4 regions of the Rouxiella sp. WC2420 genome follow, and region 4 is predicted to be linked to each of the others. Evidence: predicted binding sites of a transcription regulator. Region 4 holds the regulator's gene; each other region holds the start of a gene.
What was found. The regulator CRP, encoded in region 4, controls carbon source genes, mostly activating them, when cyclic AMP is high. The targets are predictions, from matches to a motif close to ATGTGANNNNNNTCACAT.
Positions count from the first base shown of each region.

Region 1: the regulator CRP is predicted to act here: its motif matches at 2,353-2,370, upstream of idnD (L-idonate 5-dehydrogenase).
Region 2: the regulator CRP is predicted to act here: its motif matches at 1,837-1,854, upstream of AB3G37_RS17750 (nucleoside-specific channel-forming protein Tsx).
Region 3: the regulator CRP is predicted to act here: its motif matches at 1,701-1,718, upstream of AB3G37_RS14290 (iron-containing alcohol dehydrogenase).

Region 1 covers NZ_CP165628.1:96,365-100,581, reverse strand. Annotated here, with positions in the region: gene AB3G37_RS00485 (hypothetical protein) at 1-340, shown strand, start outside; gene AB3G37_RS00480 (N-acetyltransferase family protein) at 341-793, opposite strand; gene AB3G37_RS00475 (benzoate/H(+) symporter BenE family transporter) at 1,074-2,273, shown strand; gene idnD (L-idonate 5-dehydrogenase) at 2,433-3,464, shown strand; gene AB3G37_RS00465 (cysteine hydrolase family protein) at 3,616-4,217, shown strand, end outside.
Region 2 covers NZ_CP165628.1:3,828,774-3,832,990, reverse strand. Annotated here, with positions in the region: gene betA (choline dehydrogenase) at 5-1,702, shown strand; gene AB3G37_RS17750 (nucleoside-specific channel-forming protein Tsx) at 2,065-2,937, shown strand; gene AB3G37_RS17745 (ABC-F family ATPase) at 3,266-4,217, shown strand, end outside.
Region 3 covers NZ_CP165628.1:3,136,938-3,141,154, forward strand. Annotated here, with positions in the region: gene AB3G37_RS14285 (M20 aminoacylase family protein) at 1-1,166, opposite strand, end outside; gene AB3G37_RS14290 (iron-containing alcohol dehydrogenase) at 1,834-3,000, shown strand; gene AB3G37_RS14295 (dihydrodipicolinate synthase family protein) at 2,997-3,881, shown strand; gene AB3G37_RS14300 (phosphoglycerate dehydrogenase) at 3,927-4,217, shown strand, end outside.
Region 4 covers NZ_CP165628.1:340,187-344,403, reverse strand. Annotated here, with positions in the region: gene AB3G37_RS01595 (LysR substrate-binding domain-containing protein) at 1-904, shown strand, start outside; gene AB3G37_RS01590 (OsmC family protein) at 929-1,339, opposite strand; gene crp (cAMP-activated global transcriptional regulator CRP) at 1,687-2,319, shown strand; gene AB3G37_RS01580 (YccS/YhfK family putative transporter) at 2,380-4,217, shown strand, end outside.

The DNA of each region.
Region 1 (4,217 bases), 240 kb from region 4:
ATCTAAAAATTTATTGGTTTATCAAACAGTTTTGATTTATCTGCTTGGCAATGATGTCACCGTCAACATTCATTCACTCATTACCAGCAAGCTCAACAGAACCTCTTTCTCCAACGAATTCAAAGATACCTTGGTGCAGGTTACCGGCCTTGACCAGCCCGATCAGGCGGTGGCCAAAGCCAATATTCTGAAAAGTTACCAGGAATCGGTAGTGCAGCAGGTTAATAGCGTGCCTTACAGCGCATTGCTCTTAAATGATAAAGGCTACGAAATAAGCCAGCAGGAAGATGAAGTCAGCGAACTGAGCACCTGTTACATCACCCCGATTAAGAACCAGTAATTAACGCTGGTACTTTATAAAGTCTGTCTGAATGCCGATGCGGTCATAAAGTTTTCTGGCGGTAGTATTTGAGGTCTGCGTCATCCAATAGACGTTAGCCTTATTATTTTGGTCGGCGTATTCATACACCGCCTCAATTAACGCCTGACCCAAGCCAAGTTTTCTGGCATCGGCTGACACATATAAATCCTGCAGATAGACGACTTGCTGAGTTTTCCAACCGTGATCATGGTTGATACAGTTGACGATCCCGAGCAGTTTCCCCTCTGACTCGGCCACAAAGCTGAACATCGCCTCATAGTCTGACTGAGAAAGTTTTTGGAAAGTCTGCTCGTATATATCCTCATTTAACTCGCTCTGATAAAAATCAAGGTATTCACGCCACAACCTTTCCCACTGCTGTTGGTCAGCAGGTGTCAGCGGACGAATAACTGGTTTAGCTAATTGACTCATCGCAAGGCTCCTAACGGTTAAATAAATTGAATTTAAATTCATTTAATTTGAATATTAAGTCAATATGTTTTGAAGATTATCAAGCAAATGATGACGGGAATCATGAAACCTAGCGTCAACGCGTTTTTTGTGACGGTTGTGACAACCCGTCTGACCCAGAGTGCAACGATTGTGCGCTCTGGCACGCGGTGATAATCTCAGCGCCTTTGATCTATAAAGTAAAAGCATACTCTCTCGCTTTAAGGCTTCCAAGCGGTGTTATCAAATACAAGGTCAGTTGATGAGCTCCTCAAGATTTAGTCTGCAAGATTGGTCGTTTTCAACGATTATCGCCGGTTTTGTTGCCGTCCTCGTGGGTTATACCAGCGCCGCGGCGATAGTTTTTCAAGCCTACCAGTCAGCCGGGGCTAACCTGGCACAAATTGGCAGCTGGTTTACCATGCTCGGCTTCGGCATGGCCATTACCACCATCGGTTTATCGTTCTACTTCCGCACACCAATACTTACCGCCTGGTCCACGCCGGGCGCCGCTCTGCTGGTGACCAGTTTGCCGGGCATCTCGATTAATGAAGCCATTGGCGTATTTGTTTTCGCCAATGGCCTGATCTTGCTATCGGGTATTACCGGGCTGTTTGCCAAGCTAATGCGTTACATTCCACAGGCGCTTTCGGCGGCAATGCTCGGCGGTATTTTGCTGCGCTTTGGGCTCGATGCATTTGTGTCGCTACAGACTAATTTACTGTTGGCGGGCAGCATGTGCCTGACTTACCTGTTGGCACGACGCTATCTTGCGCGCTATGCAGTGATCCTTTCGCTATGCGTTGGATTAGTCATCGCGGCATTACAAGGGGATATTGCTTTCCACGGGCAGGCATTGCATTTTGCAGCACCAATACTGATCGCTCCGCATTTCACCTGGTCGACGTTAATTGGCATTGGCGTGCCTTTTTTTGTCGTGACTATGGCCTCGCAAAATGCACCGGGAATTGCCACTCTCTATGCCTCTGGCTATAAGGTTCCCGTTTCTCCACTGATTACCGTGACTGCGCTGGTGACGCTGCTACTTGCACCTTTTGGCGTCTATTCGGTAGGTATTGCGGCAATAACTGCAGCGATTTGCATGGGTAAAGACGTACACCCAGACCCGCAAAAGCGTTATACCGCTGCCGTTGCAGCAGGGGTGTTTTATTTGCTGGCAGGTCTGCTGGGCGGCTCGATAGGTACGCTTTTTACCGCCCTGCCTGCGCCGCTTATCCAGACCATTGCGGGTCTGGCTTTATTGGGCACCATTTCCGGCAGCTTGCATCGCGCACTGGGCGAAGAGAAACAGCGTGATGCAGCCATCGTCACTTTTCTGATTACAGCCTCAGGCATTCAGCTGTTTGGCGTGGGTTCGGCATTCTGGGGTTTGGTAGGTGGCGTAATTACGCACTGTATTTTGAGCTTGCCCGCAAAATCTCAGAAAAAAATCAGTAATTAGCATCCTTAAAATGCAATCTGGGTCTCAAAATGTTGAGGCCCTTCATGTTATGCGTAACAGAATTCGGTAACACGTCAATTAGTGACGGCGATCACATTTTACTTGCCGCAAAGCCTCTTTACTGGAGGGATAATTCGCCAGACAAAAGAGCAAAATCAGATGAAAATCGATACCAAATCTTGCGTAGTAACCGGGAAAAAAGACGTCGCCGTGGTGGACCAGCATCTGGATTACCAAGGCACAGGAACATTGGTTAAAGTGACCCGCGGCGGTATTTGTGGCTCCGACTTGCACTATTACGAGCACGGTGCAGTGGGTGATTTCAAAGTTCGTGAAGCCATGGTCCTTGGGCACGAGGTAGTTGGCGTGGTCGAGCAATCCGATAACGCAGCGCTGAAACCGGGCCAGAAAGTAGCTCTTAACCCAAGCAAACCTTGCCATAGCTGCAAATATTGCCTGGCTGGTGAAGAAAATCAGTGCACAACCATGAAGTTCTTCGGCAGCGCAATGTATTTTCCACACATCAACGGCGCTTTTACCCAATATAAAATTGTCGACAGCGCACAGTGCATTCCTTTTGATAACAGTGTCAGCGATCGCCTGATGGTGTTTGCAGAGCCGCTGGCGGTCGCTATCCACGCCGTTAATCAGGCCGGTGATGTAAAAGGTAAAACTGTTTTCGTTTCTGGCGTTGGCCCGATCGGCAGCCTGATTGCAGCGGCGGCCAAAGCCAAAGGCGCAAAAGAAGTGGTGTGTACCGATCTGAGCGAGCGCTGTCTGGAAATCGTCAAAGCGATGGGCGCAACGAAAACTCTACATGCCGCCAACGGCGATTTCGCGCCTTATCTTGAACAGAAAGGTTACTTCGACGTCTCATTCGATGCTTCAGGCCACCACTCTTCCATTCGCCGCTGTCTGGAAGTGACTCGCGCCAAAGGTACGCTGGTGCAGGTCGGCATGGGTGGCGCAATTCCTGATTTCCCAATGATGATGCTGATTGCCAAAGAAATTAAATGGGTCGGCAGCTTCCGCTTCACAGAAGAGTTTGTCACCGCCGTCGAGTGGCTCGGCAATAAAGTCATCGACCCGATGCCGCTGCTGTCGGCCGAATATCCGCAAGACGAGCTGACTCAGGCGCTGGAATTTGCAGCCGATAAAACTAAGGCGTCAAAAGTACAGCTGGTATTTTAGGTTCTCAGTAGCACACCCATTAGCAGGCAGCCTCGCAACGGCTGCCTTTTTTATGTCGTCCCGCCCTGTCAGCATCATGTCCGTTTTTGGCCTTCATCTTTGTAAGAATCCCGCGCAATATAGCTTTATATTAAAAACAGGAGGTCCGAATATGTCTGACAGCGCATTATTGATTATCGACGTTCAGCGTTCTTTTGAGCAGAAAGATTTTTGGCAAGAAGATGACTTCCCTGCATTTAAGCACGCTATCTCACGGCTAATTGATGGCTGCCAAACCCGTGGCGTGCCGCTGGTTGATATCTTTCACGCAGAAGAAGGTCCTTTTGCGCTGGAGTCGGGTTTTGTTACGCCGATGTCTTTTCTCAGCCATAAGCCACAGGTCAGCATTTACAAGCATGTACATAATGCGCTCACCGAGTCTGGGCTAGACCTTTGGCTGCATGAGCGAAATATTAAACACTTGATTATCAGCGGTATGCGTACAGAACAGTGCTGCGAAACTACCACTCGTGTCGCCTATGATTTAGGATTTGAAGTGACCTTCGTGACTGAAGCAACACTGACTTTTCCAATGACTCATTCATCTGGGCAAACTTTTAGCACGGATGAAATCAAACGCCGTACCGAGTTAGTATTGGCCGACCGTTTCGCCACTGTCACCGACGTTGATGGTGCTCTGGCTGAGTTAGATTCGCGCCTGTCGCAGACAGAATCGACCATCACCAAGGCCAAGTGGCAGCCCAAACCTTATCT
Region 2 (4,217 bases), 1.8 Mb from region 4:
TTTTATGGATTACGATTACATTATTATTGGTGCGGGTTCTGCCGGCAACGTGTTAGCGACCCGACTCACCGAAGACAGCAGCGTCAGCGTGCTGTTGCTCGAAGCGGGCGGTCCGGATTACCGTGCCGATTTCCGTACCCAGATGCCTGCTGCATTGGCATTTCCATTGCAGGGGCGTCGCTATAATTGGGCCTATGAAACCGACCCCGAGCCACATATGGACAACCGCCGCATGGAGTGTGGCCGTGGTAAAGGTCTGGGCGGCTCTTCATTGATCAACGGCATGTGCTACATCCGTGGCAACGCGATGGATTTCGACAATTGGGCCACCGCGCCGGGGCTTGAAAACTGGAGCTATCTCGACTGCCTGCCTTATTTCCGCAAGGCAGAAACCCGTGATATTGGCGGTAATGATTTCCACGGCGATAACGGCCCGGTTAGCGTCACCACCCCGAAAGCCGGCAACAATCCGCTGTTCCACGCGATGATTGAAGCAGGCGTTCAGGCGGGTTATCCGCGCACTGACGACCTCAATGGTTATCAGCAGGAAGGATTTGGCCCGATGGACCGCACCGTGACGCCAAAAGGTCGCCGTGCGAGTACCGCTCGTGGTTATCTGGATCAGGCTAAACCGCGCGCCAATCTGACTATCGTCACTCACGCCACCACCGACCGCATTCTGTTTGATGGCAAGAAAGCCGTGGGCGTCAACTATATGAAAGGCGACGATATCAAGCTGATTGAAGCTCAGGCAAAACGCGAGGTTCTGCTGTGTGGTGGAGCGATTGCTTCTCCACAGATTCTGCAACGCTCGGGCGTGGGTCCAGCAGCATTGTTGAATTCGTTGGATATTCCTGTAGTACACGATTTGCCGGGCGTGGGCGAAAATTTGCAGGACCATCTGGAGATGTATTTGCAGTACAGCTGTACTCAGCCGATTTCGCTTTATCCGGCGTTGCAATGGTTTAATCAGCCGAAAATTGGTGCCGAATGGTTGTTTAATGGCACTGGCGTTGGTGCCAGCAACCAGTTTGAGGCCGGTGGTTTTATCCGCAGCCGCGAAGAGTTTACCTGGCCGAACATTCAGTATCATTTCCTGCCGGTAGCGATTAATTACAACGGCAGTAATGGTGTAAAAGAACACGGCTTCCAGGCGCACGTGGGTTCTATGCGTTCGCCAAGCCGCGGTCGCGTGCAGGTAAAATCGAAAGATCCACGCCAGCATCCGAGTATTCTGTTCAACTACATGTCTAGCGAACAGGACTGGCATGAGTTCCGCGATGCTATCCGCATTACCCGTGAAATCATGGCTCAGCCGGCGCTGGACCCTTATCGTGGCCGCGAAATCAGTCCGGGTATCCAGGTGCAGACCGACGAACAGCTGGATGCGTTTATTCGCGAACATGCTGAAACCGCGTTCCATCCATCCTGTAGCTGTAAAATGGGCAGCGACGAGATGGCCGTGGTTGACGGGCAAGGGCGCGTTCACGGCTTGCAGAATCTTCGCGTAGTTGATGCTTCAATTATGCCGCAAATCATTACTGGCAACCTGAACGCGACTACCATCATGATTGCCGAGAAAATTGCTGATGTTATTCGTGGTCGCCAGCCGCTGCCACGCAGCACCACCGAGTATTATCAGGCCAACGGCGCTCCGGTGCGCGGCGAGCCGCTGAAGGCGAGTAACAGTAAAACTGTTTAAGTATAAATTTACGCTCTAGGCAGTTAAGACGTGATTAAAGGGGATAATCTTCGGATTATCCCCTTTTTTTGCCTTCTCACTGGAGGAGCCAAAAGCATAAGCATAGAAAGCAAAAGCATAAGAACGTGAAATTTATGTGACATCGATCACATAAAGTGTGTATGAAAATGAAACTGAAATTGACAAATGTTGACCGAGTCGATAATTAAGAGACAACATTTACGCCGTATACAGAATTTTCCGATGTGACGTTTATTTGAACGTGCGATTTCCGGAATGTGTCGGCTTGTTAGCAGGGTCGTTTTTATACACAAATATCTCCCCACGCCAGGGAGTTGCTTTCCTTTTGCTTCTGGTAACCCATGAAAACTAAAATTTTACTGGCAGGTGCACTTCTCCTTTCTTCTTACAGTGCGCAAACGCTTGCTGACGATCTCAAGGATCAATACGTTTCCGACTGGTGGCATCAAAGCGTTAACGTGGTTGGCAGCTACCACACGCGTTTTGGACCACATGAAAACAATGACTTATATCTTGAGTACGAAGCCTTTGCGCATAAAGACTGGTTCGACTTCTACGGTTATGTCGATGTGCCAAAATTCTTCGGTGTAGGTAACGGCAACGACAACGGCATCTGGGACAGAAAAGTAGGTTCTCCAGTATTTACCGAGATCGAACCGCGTTTCTCTATCGATAAACTGACCGGCAAAGATCTGAGCATCGGCCCGATCAAGCAGTGGTATTTCGCCAACAACTATATTTACGATCAGGGCCCTAACAACGCCAACCGCCAGAATACTTGGTACATGGGCCTGGGTACCGACATCGATACTCACACGCCGTTAAACCTGTCTCTGAATATTTATAAAAAATATCAATGGCAAAACTATGGTGCTGCCAATGAAAACAAATGGGACGGTTACCGTTTCAAAGTGAAATACTTCTTGCCGTTAGGTGAAATGTGGGGCGGGAAAGTCAGCTATATCGGCTTTACCAACTTCGACTGGGGTTCACATCTGGCCGATCACGAGAACTACGCACGAACCAACCATTCGATAGCTTCCAGCCACATTTTGGCGCTGAACTATGCGCACTGGCATTACTCGCTGGTGGCGCGTTACTTCCACAACGGCGGACAATGGGCCGATGGCACCCAGTTGAACTTCGGTGACGGCGATTTCACCGTCAAATCAACCGGTTTTGGCTACTACGCAGTGATCGGTTATAGCTTCTGATACTTTGTATTAAGCGGCTTCCTTAAGGCTTTATAAACCTCGGTTGCATAGCCTGTCAGCCTGGGCCTCTGCCTTTCTATTGCGCTGTCTCGTTGGATAGCGCAATAATTCACCAAAACTTCGCACGATCTCTTGGCCGGTTTATGGCATAATGCGCGCCAAATCACACTTATACTCTTTATCTTTCAAGTTGCAGATGCGTTGGCTGCTTTCTTTCACGCTAGTCACTTACCTTGGTAAGCTCGTGGGGATTCGTTGAGTTGCCGCCTTCCTGCATCATGAAAGCTATAGATTATATTGAATCCAATTAAACTTAAGAGCGAGCTCTGTGCTAAGTACTTACAACATCACCATGCAATTCGGCAGCAAGCCGCTATTTGAAAATATTAACGTCAAGTTTGGCGGCGGAAACCGTTATGGTTTGATCGGCGCGAACGGCTGCGGTAAATCGACCTTTATGAAAATCCTCGGTGGCGATTTAGTGCCATCGGGCGGTAACGTCGTGCTTGATCCCAACGAACGTTTGGGTAAGCTGCGTCAGGATCAGTTCGCCTTCGAAAAATATAGCGTGCTTGATACCGTTATTATGGGCCACGCAGAGCTGTGGGCTGTAAAAGAAGAGCGCGACAGCATCTACGCAATGGCCGACATGAGCGAAGAAGACGGCTACAAAGTCGCTGACCTTGAAGTTGCTTACGGTGAAATGGACGGCTACAGTGCTGAATCCCGTGCTGGTGAGCTTCTGCTGGGTGTAGGTATCCCGGTTGAGCAGCATTACGGCCCGATGAGCGAAATTGCTCCCGGCTTCAAACTGCGCGTATTGTTGGCGCAGGCGCTGTTCTCCGATCCAGAGATCCTGCTGCTCGACGAACCAACCAACAACCTCGACATCGATACTATTCGCTGGCTCGAGCAGGTGCTGAACGAGCGTAACAGCACCATGATCATTATTTCGCATGACCGTCACTTCCTGAACATGGTCTGTACTCACATGGCTGACCTGGATTACGGCGAACTGCGCGTTTACCCAGGCAACTATGACGAATACATGACGGCGGCAACGCAGGCTCGTGATCTTCTGAATGCTAATAACGCCAAGAAAAAAGCTCAGATCGCCGAGCTGCAATCTTTCGTTAGCCGCTTCAGCGCCAACGCCTCCAAATCCAAGCAGGCAACTTCTCGCGCCAAGAAAATTGATAAAATCCAGCTGGATGAAGTCAAGGCTTCAAGCCGTCAGAATCCTTATATGCGTTTCGAGCAGGATAAAAAACTGTTCCGTA
Region 3 (4,217 bases), 2.5 Mb from region 4:
GTTGCGCCAACCGGCAAAATATTGTCATCGATGGTGAATCCCGGATTGTGTACCGGCTTCTCACCGCCGTGCCCCAAAGTAAAGAAGGCACCCGGCGCGTGCTTTAGCATATCGGCAAAGTCTTCACTGCCCATAGTAGGGTTAGATACCGTTGAAACACGTGACTCGCCCAGCACTTCCCGACCCAATTCGGCAATAAAATCAGTCGCTTTTTCATCATTGGATAACACCGAGAATACGTCGCGGATATCAACTTCAACCGTCAGGTTGTGTGCCGCAGCAGTATAAGATGCGATGTCTCGGATCCTTTGGCGAATGGCTTCACGAACGCTGTCTGAAAATGCGCGCACGGTTCCGGCAATAACTGCGGTTTCAGGAATAACGTTGTAGGCCGATCCCGCTTCCAGACGGGTTATAGAAAGAACCGCCGGATCAGAAGGGGAAATATTACGGCTAACAATCGTCTGTAACGCCTGAATAAGCGCACCAACCGCCGGAATGGGATCGAATGAGGCGTCTGGATGTGCCGCATGAGCTCCTTTGCCTTTTAATCGAATATCAAAGAAGTCTGCTCCCGCCATTGAAACGCCAGCAGAAACCTTTAATAGATTTGGCTTCGAGTAAGCGGCAGGAGCATTATGCAGTCCGTAAATTTCATCCACTGGGTAATCACGAAACAGCCCATCGGCTATCATTGCTCTTGCTCCACCCAGCCCCTCTTCCGCTGGCTGAAAAATAAACTGTACCGTGCCAGCAAATTCACGGGTCTCAGCCAGATACCGCGCCGCGCCCAGCAAAATAGTCGTATGTGCATCATGGCCACAGCCGTGAAATTTTCCCGGATAAACAGAAGCATAAGGCAGACCTGTGTCTTCCTGCATCGGCAGTGCATCCATATCGGCGCGCAAACCAATAGTCTTGCGATTTCCCGGATGCTTACCCTTAAGCAGACCAATAACGCCCGTGACGCCGTAGCCGCGAATCACCTCGATTCCCCACGATGTCAGCTTTTCAGCGACAATTGCCGACGTGCGCTCCTCTTCAAAACCAATTTCAGGGTGCTGATGAATATCGTGACGGGTTGCAACAAGTTCTGGTACATAACTGGCAATCAGGGGAATAATGCGAGGCTCAACCTGCTCAATCACTTCTTCGATATACGGCATGCTTGCTCCAGCTAATGAGGTTAGAAATTACGAAACTTATTCAGTAATTTTATTAATAGCATTTGGAAGTAGAGAATACCATTTGTAACTAATGCAAAATTACTCTGATTGATAGGTGATTTTTTTATTAACTAAAAACGACATCTAACCAGAAAAATTAAAACTTTAATAAATAATCAATTCCACCCCATCGATAAATGTCCAATAACAATTCCATCACGTAATAATTACCCGTAGCAAGAGCCGTTTATTAGACAATGAAAATGACATTAAACAAGTTTGGGAATATTTAATCTGGGTCAATGCGATATTCGCCTGTAAGACACATTGGCTACCGTGATTTTACAGTGACTCATTGGTCAGCCTGTACATTGCTTCGCTGCGCGTTGATAAACGAGCATGTTTCGTATTGCCTCTCATAACCTGCGAACGTCAGTGCTTTACTGCCCCGCGCATTTCCGGTGGGGATAATTGAGTAAAGAGCTGCACGGTTCACCTTGCCAGAAATGATTATAATCAATCATAATTGATTATATGTGAGCAAGATCAAATTAATCGACATCGATTTAATCTATAAATTTATGCGTCCGCTTTAACGAAGGCGGCATTTTCAGGTGATGAAATTCAATCAATCTTTGATGTACCGATGAATACAGAAGGTAAGGGAATGAACATAAATAGCAGCCTGTTAAGCGGTTATCAGACACTTAACGACATTGGTTATCTGCTCTGCGGCAAGCGGAATGTCCTGTTAGTCACAGACAAGAATATTGTGGGCATACCCGCTGTTCAGGCATTAATCCGCCAGATCGCGAGCAAAGTCGCTTTGCTGCAAATCGTGGATAACGTTCCACCGGAACCGACTCATCATGACGTTGCATCAACGTTGGCTTCTGTACAAACTCAGGACATTGACCTGGTGGTCGGCGTTGGTGGCGGCAGTGTATTAGATGTTGCCAAGTTGCTGTCGGTACTCTGTAAACAAGGGGCGCTGTCTCTGGATGCGCTGCTGGCAGGCGAAAAGCCACTCCATCGCACTGCGTCACTGCTAATTCCCACCACCGCAGGCACCGGATCTGAAGCTACGCCGAATGCCATTCTGGCCATCCCGGAGAAGCAAACCAAGATTGGCATTATTTCTCCGGTGATGATCCCTGATTACGTCATCCTGGCACCCGAATTGACCACCAGCATGCCCGCCCACATAGCATCATCGACAGGCATTGATGCTTTATGTCACCTGATTGAGTGTTTTACCGCGACGATTGCCAACCCGGTGAGTGACAACTATGCGCTGATTGGCTTGAAAAAACTGTTTACCAGCCTCGAAACGACGCTAAATGAGCCTGAAAATCTGGCGGCACGACTCGATATGCTGTGGGCCTCTTACTATGGCGGAGCCGCGATTGCCCATTCCGGCACCCATTTGGTGCATGCGATGTCATATCCGCTCGGTGGCAAATATCACATTCCTCACGGTGTAGCGAACGCCATCCTGCTGGCTCCTTGCATGGCTTTTGTTCGCCCTGCCGCGGTGACTAAGTTCGCTCAGGCCTATGACCTGCTTCCTGATGCCAATAGGCAACTTGATCAACAACAGAAGTCGCTGGCGCTGGTTGAGTATTTCTCCGCGCTGGTTAAACGTCTAAAACTGCCCGCAAGCCTCGAGGAACTGGGAATTGGTTCTGACCACCTACCGAGTCTGGTGAATGCCGCACTCGACGTTCAACGGCTAATGAAAAATGTACCGATGCCGGTTAGCGCAGAAGATGTTCGTAACGTTTATCTGACATTGTTTCCAAAAGAAAATATTACTCGGGGAATTGCAAAATGAGCCAAGAAATTAAAGGCGTTTTAACCGCCATTGTCACTACTTTTGATAAGCAGGGTGACTATTCAGAGCGCGCCATGCGCACGCAAATTCGTCGTCAACTGGCAGCAGGAAATGGCATTTTTTGTGGCGGCACCAATGGCGAGTTTTTCGTGCTCAATGAACGAGAAAAGCTGGCCGTGACCCAAACCTGTGTTGACGAAGTGGCCGGTAAAGCGCCAGTCGTCGCCCATATAGGAGAGATTTCTACCCGTGAAACGCTGCGTCTGGGCAAGCAAATTGCCAAATTGGGCGTGGATGCGGTTTCGGTGATTACCCCCTATTTTGTGCCGCTGAAACAGGAAGAACTGATTTGGCATTATCAGACGATTGCCGATGGTCTTGATGTTCCGCTGTTTCTTTATAACATCCCGGCACGAACCGGTAACACGTTACAGCCAGAAACCGTGCGCACACTCGCATCGCATCCAAACATTATCGGCATTAAAGACAGCGCTGGCAGCTACGAAAGCCTTGGCGGATTTCTCAAGGCGGCAGAAGGCATCAGCAACTTTAACGTGCTAAATGGCCCTGACTCCCTGATTCATCAAGGCTTTGTCGATGGCTGCTCAGCCTGTATTTCCGGTTTGGCCAACGTTGCTCCCAATGAAATCAATGCGATTTGGGCAAAATTTAGCGACGGAGATGTCACTGGTTCTCGTTTGGCACAGGAAAATGTCACCGGCCTGAGAACCGAGCTTTACAGCGTCGGATTTTCGCCAGCCACGGTTAAAAAAGCGCTGGTGCTGATGGGGCACGACGTGGGTGAAAGCCGCTATGCGGTGCAATTCAGCGAGCATGAAGAACAACAAATCCGCCAAATTGTTAACCAATACACGCAGTAATCGGCGAGCGGCAGGCTTTTTTATGATGATACCAGGATATTTATTATGAAAGTTATTTGTACCTCCCCCTCTTTCGCCAAATACGATGCACAACTGATCGCCACGCTGCGTGAACAAGGCTTCGAATTAGTTATGCTTGCCGCCGATGCATCGCTCGACCAGCTGGAGCCGCACCTCGCCGAAACGGTGGCAATTATTGTTGCCTTTACCGAGGTTAACGAGGCACTGCTAGACCTCGCTCCTCAGTTGAAAATTGTCTGCAAACACGGCGTTGGGGTAGACAACATCGACCTAAAGGCAACTCAGGCTCGTGAGATTTATGTGACCAATGTGCCT
Region 4 (4,217 bases):
ATATTTGCCGAAGCTGCAACAGCTGAAGGTTTTTCAGCAGGTTATCCAAAGTGGCAGCATTCGTGGTGCAGCAAGAGCCATGAATCAATCGCAGCCTGCGGTTAGCCGCACGTTGCGCGAGCTGGAGCAAATTCTCGATACTCAGCTGATCGTGCGCGGTTCTCAAGGGATGACGCTGACCGAAACCGGGCGCGCCTTTTCCCAACGAATGCAGTTTATTTTGCAAGAGCTAGAGCGCGCCGCCGATGAAATCCAGCAGATTAATCAGTATTCGCAGGGCTCGGTGGCGGTAGGATTTTCTTCACTGCTGGCTCTGACTATTTTCCCGGCTCTTGCCAGTGAATTCGCTGCGAAATACCCGCAGGCCAAGCTGCACATCAAGGAAACCCAGCTTTCAACCCTGCTTCCTGCCCTGCGTGAAGGGCGTCTGGATTTCGCCATCGGCACGCTGGGGCCGGGGCTGCCGATAGAAGATATGGTGGTTGAACCGCTGTTCAACGCGCCTTTTTGTATTATTGCCCGTAAACAGCACCCGCTGGCACTGGCCACGTCGTTGAATCAGTTGAAAGAGGCAAGCTGGCTGCTGCCGGAAACCGATATGGGCTATTACCAGCAACTTGCAGCGCTATTGGAGGAGCATGGCTGCCATGCCGGACAATCGCCGATCCGCACTGATTCGTTGATCAGTGGGCTAATGATGATGCTAAATGCCGATTATCTTTCTGTGGTGGGCAATGCAATGGCAACGCCGTTTTTCCTCGAAGACAAGCTGTGCCGCCTGCCGATCGACAGTCTGCCGAACGCGCAATACTGTTTGGTATACTCACAAAAAACGCCGCTAACCTTAACGGCGCGGCGTTTTCTGGATTTACTCCGTGTTCACTGCCAGCGTTTTGCGTGGTAGGGATGGAGGTCGTGCTTGCGCAGATTACTCTTGTGAGTCAATCACTTCAAAGCTGTGGGTAATGGTCGCCGCCTTGCCCAGCATCAGTGACACTGAACAGTATTTCTCTGCCGACAGTGTTACCGCGCGCTCAACCACTTTATCGGTCAAATCTTTACCAGTGACGATAAAATGCAGATTGATGTGAGTGAACAGTCGCGGCGCTTCTTCACGGCGCTCAGAGGTCAGTTTGACTTCACAGCCAACAATCTCGTTGCGCCCTTTTTGCAGAATCGACACCACGTCAATGGCGCTGCATCCGCCTGCCGACATCAGCAACATCTCCATCGGACTTGGCGATTTATCACCCGCATTGCCATCCATTAAAATCTGATGGCCTGAGGCCGACTCACCCAGAAATGTTAAACCTTCAACCCATTTTACCCGTGCCTGCATGTGAATTTCTCCGCTCATAATTTTTAAAATAGACTACCCTTTACCCCCGAAACTGGCAACGTAACTCGATCCGCGTCATGCTGAAGCGAGACAACACAAGACACGTCTGCAAACCTGTGCTACAAACAAAGCCGAAAGAAACTTTCCAACAAGTTGCGGCTAGGTTTTTTAGGTGTTAACAGGATAACCTTGGTGATAATGGCAAATTACAGCTTAAATCACTCCACCTGCCGCTTGCAGCATTGCTGGTCAGTTCATATGCTAAAAGAGCGCGAAGTAAAAAATCGCCGAACAGGGATTTCAAAGCCCTGTGATTTTGGGCAGCGATAATAAGAGGATAATAGCTAATGGTTCTCGGCAAGCCACAAACAGACCCTACTCTCGAATGGTTCCTGTCTCATTGTCATATACATAAGTATCCATCTAAAAGTACGCTGATTCACCAAGGTGAAAAAGCCGAAACGCTTTACTACATCGTGAAAGGTTCGGTTGCCGTTCTGATCAAAGATGAAGAAGGCAAAGAAATGATACTTTCCTACCTTAACCAAGGTGACTTCATCGGCGAGCTGGGACTCTTCGAAGAAGGTCAGGAACGTAGTGCATGGGTCAGGGCGAAAACTGCCTGTGAAGTGGCAGAAATTTCCTACAAGAAGTTCCGCCAGCTGATCCAGGTTAATCCAGATATTCTGATGCGCCTGTCCGCACAGATGGCAAGCCGACTGCAGATAACTTCCGAGAAAGTGGGTAACCTCGCCTTCCTGGACGTGACCGGTCGCATTGCACAAACTCTGCTGAATCTGGCTAAACAGCCGGATGCCATGACTCACCCGGATGGTATGCAGATCAAGATTACCCGTCAGGAAATCGGTCAGATAGTCGGCTGTTCACGCGAGACTGTGGGTCGAATTCTAAAAATGCTTGAAGATCAGAGTCTGATTTCAGCACACGGTAAAACGATTGTCGTTTACGGCACTCGCTAATCGTCCTAAAAACGGCGCGGCAGATAACTGTCGCGCCGTTTTTGTTGTATCCTCTCAATTATGACGCTTTGGCGACGAATCTTTTATCACCCTGAAGTTAACTACGCGCTGAGACAAACGCTGGTTCTCTGCCTGCCCATTGCTATCGCCATGCTGTTTGGTCAGTTAAGAATGGGAATGCTGTTCGCGCTGGTCCCTGCCTGCTGCAATATTTCCGGCCTCGACACCCCGCATAAACGTTTTTTCAAACGCCTTGCTGTAGGCGGCTCGCTGTTTGCCGTAAGCAGTGTTCTGCTCCAGTTGATGCTGATTAACTGGCATTGGCCGCTGCCGCTGATCATGCTTGGCCTGACGCTACTGGTTGGCGTGACCGGCGCGATTGGCCCACTACATGCTCGCCTGCTGCCCGGCGCACTGGTAGCGGCGATTTTCACCTTGAGTATGGCGGGCGCGGTGCCGATCTGGCAGGCTCCACTGCTGTTCGTGGTCGGCACGGCGTGGTACGGGCTGTTTAACTGGTTCTGGTTTCGACTCTCTGACGAGCAGCCGATGCGCGAAACTCTCAGCCAGCTTTACCATGAACTGGCCGACTATTTTGAAGCGAAATATAGCCTGCTGACCCAGCACACCGACCCTGAAACCGCGCTGCCGCCGTTGCTTAACCGGCAACAAAAAGTTATCGACCTGATCGCTACCATGTACCAGCAAATTCACATGCTGCCGACCGGCGATCGTCAGCACCACAAGCGACTGCTGCGAAGTTTTCAGGTGGCGCTGGATTTGCAGGAGCATATTACCGTCAGCCTGCATTTACCTTCAGAGGTGCAAAAGCTGGTAGAGGAGAGCCACGCCGAGGCGGTTATCCGCCGTAACGCAAAGATTATCGCGACGCGACTGCGGGTAATAGCCGGAGACATTCTCTATCATCGCCGTTCTGACCGTTTTACCATGGCCAACGAGCTGGCGGCGCTGGAAAAAATCTCCTCCCGCTATCGAGATAATCCGGTTGGCCAATTCTGCTATTACCATTTCAGCCGCATCGCTCGCCTGCTGCGCACCCAGCGCCCGCTGTATCGTCGCGATCTGATGCAAACGCAAAATCGCCTGCCGTTCTGGCCCGCGCTAAAAAGTTATTTATCTTTCAAATCGGCGGCGCTGCGCAATGCTGCACGTTTAGGACTGATTCTGGCGCTGGGCAGCAGTCTGGGGCTATTTTTCAATTTGCCCAAGCCATACTGGATTTTGCTGACTACGCTGCTGGTTAGCCAGAATGGTTATAACGCTACCCGTGTGCGTATCCAGCACCGAGCATTGGGCACACTGATTGGCCTGATTGCCGCTGCGGGGCTTTTGCAGCTAGAAATTCCGCAAAACATCACACTATTTTTCATGCTGATTATCACACTGGTTTCTTACACCGTACTGCGTAAAAACTACGGTCTTGGGATGATTGGTCTGACCGTGACCGCCGTTTATACCCTGCAATTGCTGGCGCTTAACGGCGCGCATTTCCTGCTGCCGCGACTGTTCGACACACTGATTGGCTGCGCGTTGGCGTTTGGTGGCACGATTTGGCTGTGGCCGCAGTGGCAAAGCGGCATGCTCAGGACCAACGCCCATCAGGCGCTGGAGACCGATCAACAGGCTATTCGGCTAGTCTTACACGACAATCCCGACCCTGCCGAGTTGGCCTATGCGCGCATGAAGGTCAATCAGGCTCATAACCAGCTGTTCACCTCGCTGAATCAGGCGATGCAGGAGCCGGGTTTTAATTCGGATTATCTGTCAGATATGCGTTTGTGGGTAACTCATAGCCAGTTTATCGTCGATCACATCAACGCGATGACGATTCTTGCCCGCGAGCATTACATGTTGACGCCGAAACTGGCGGTCGAGTA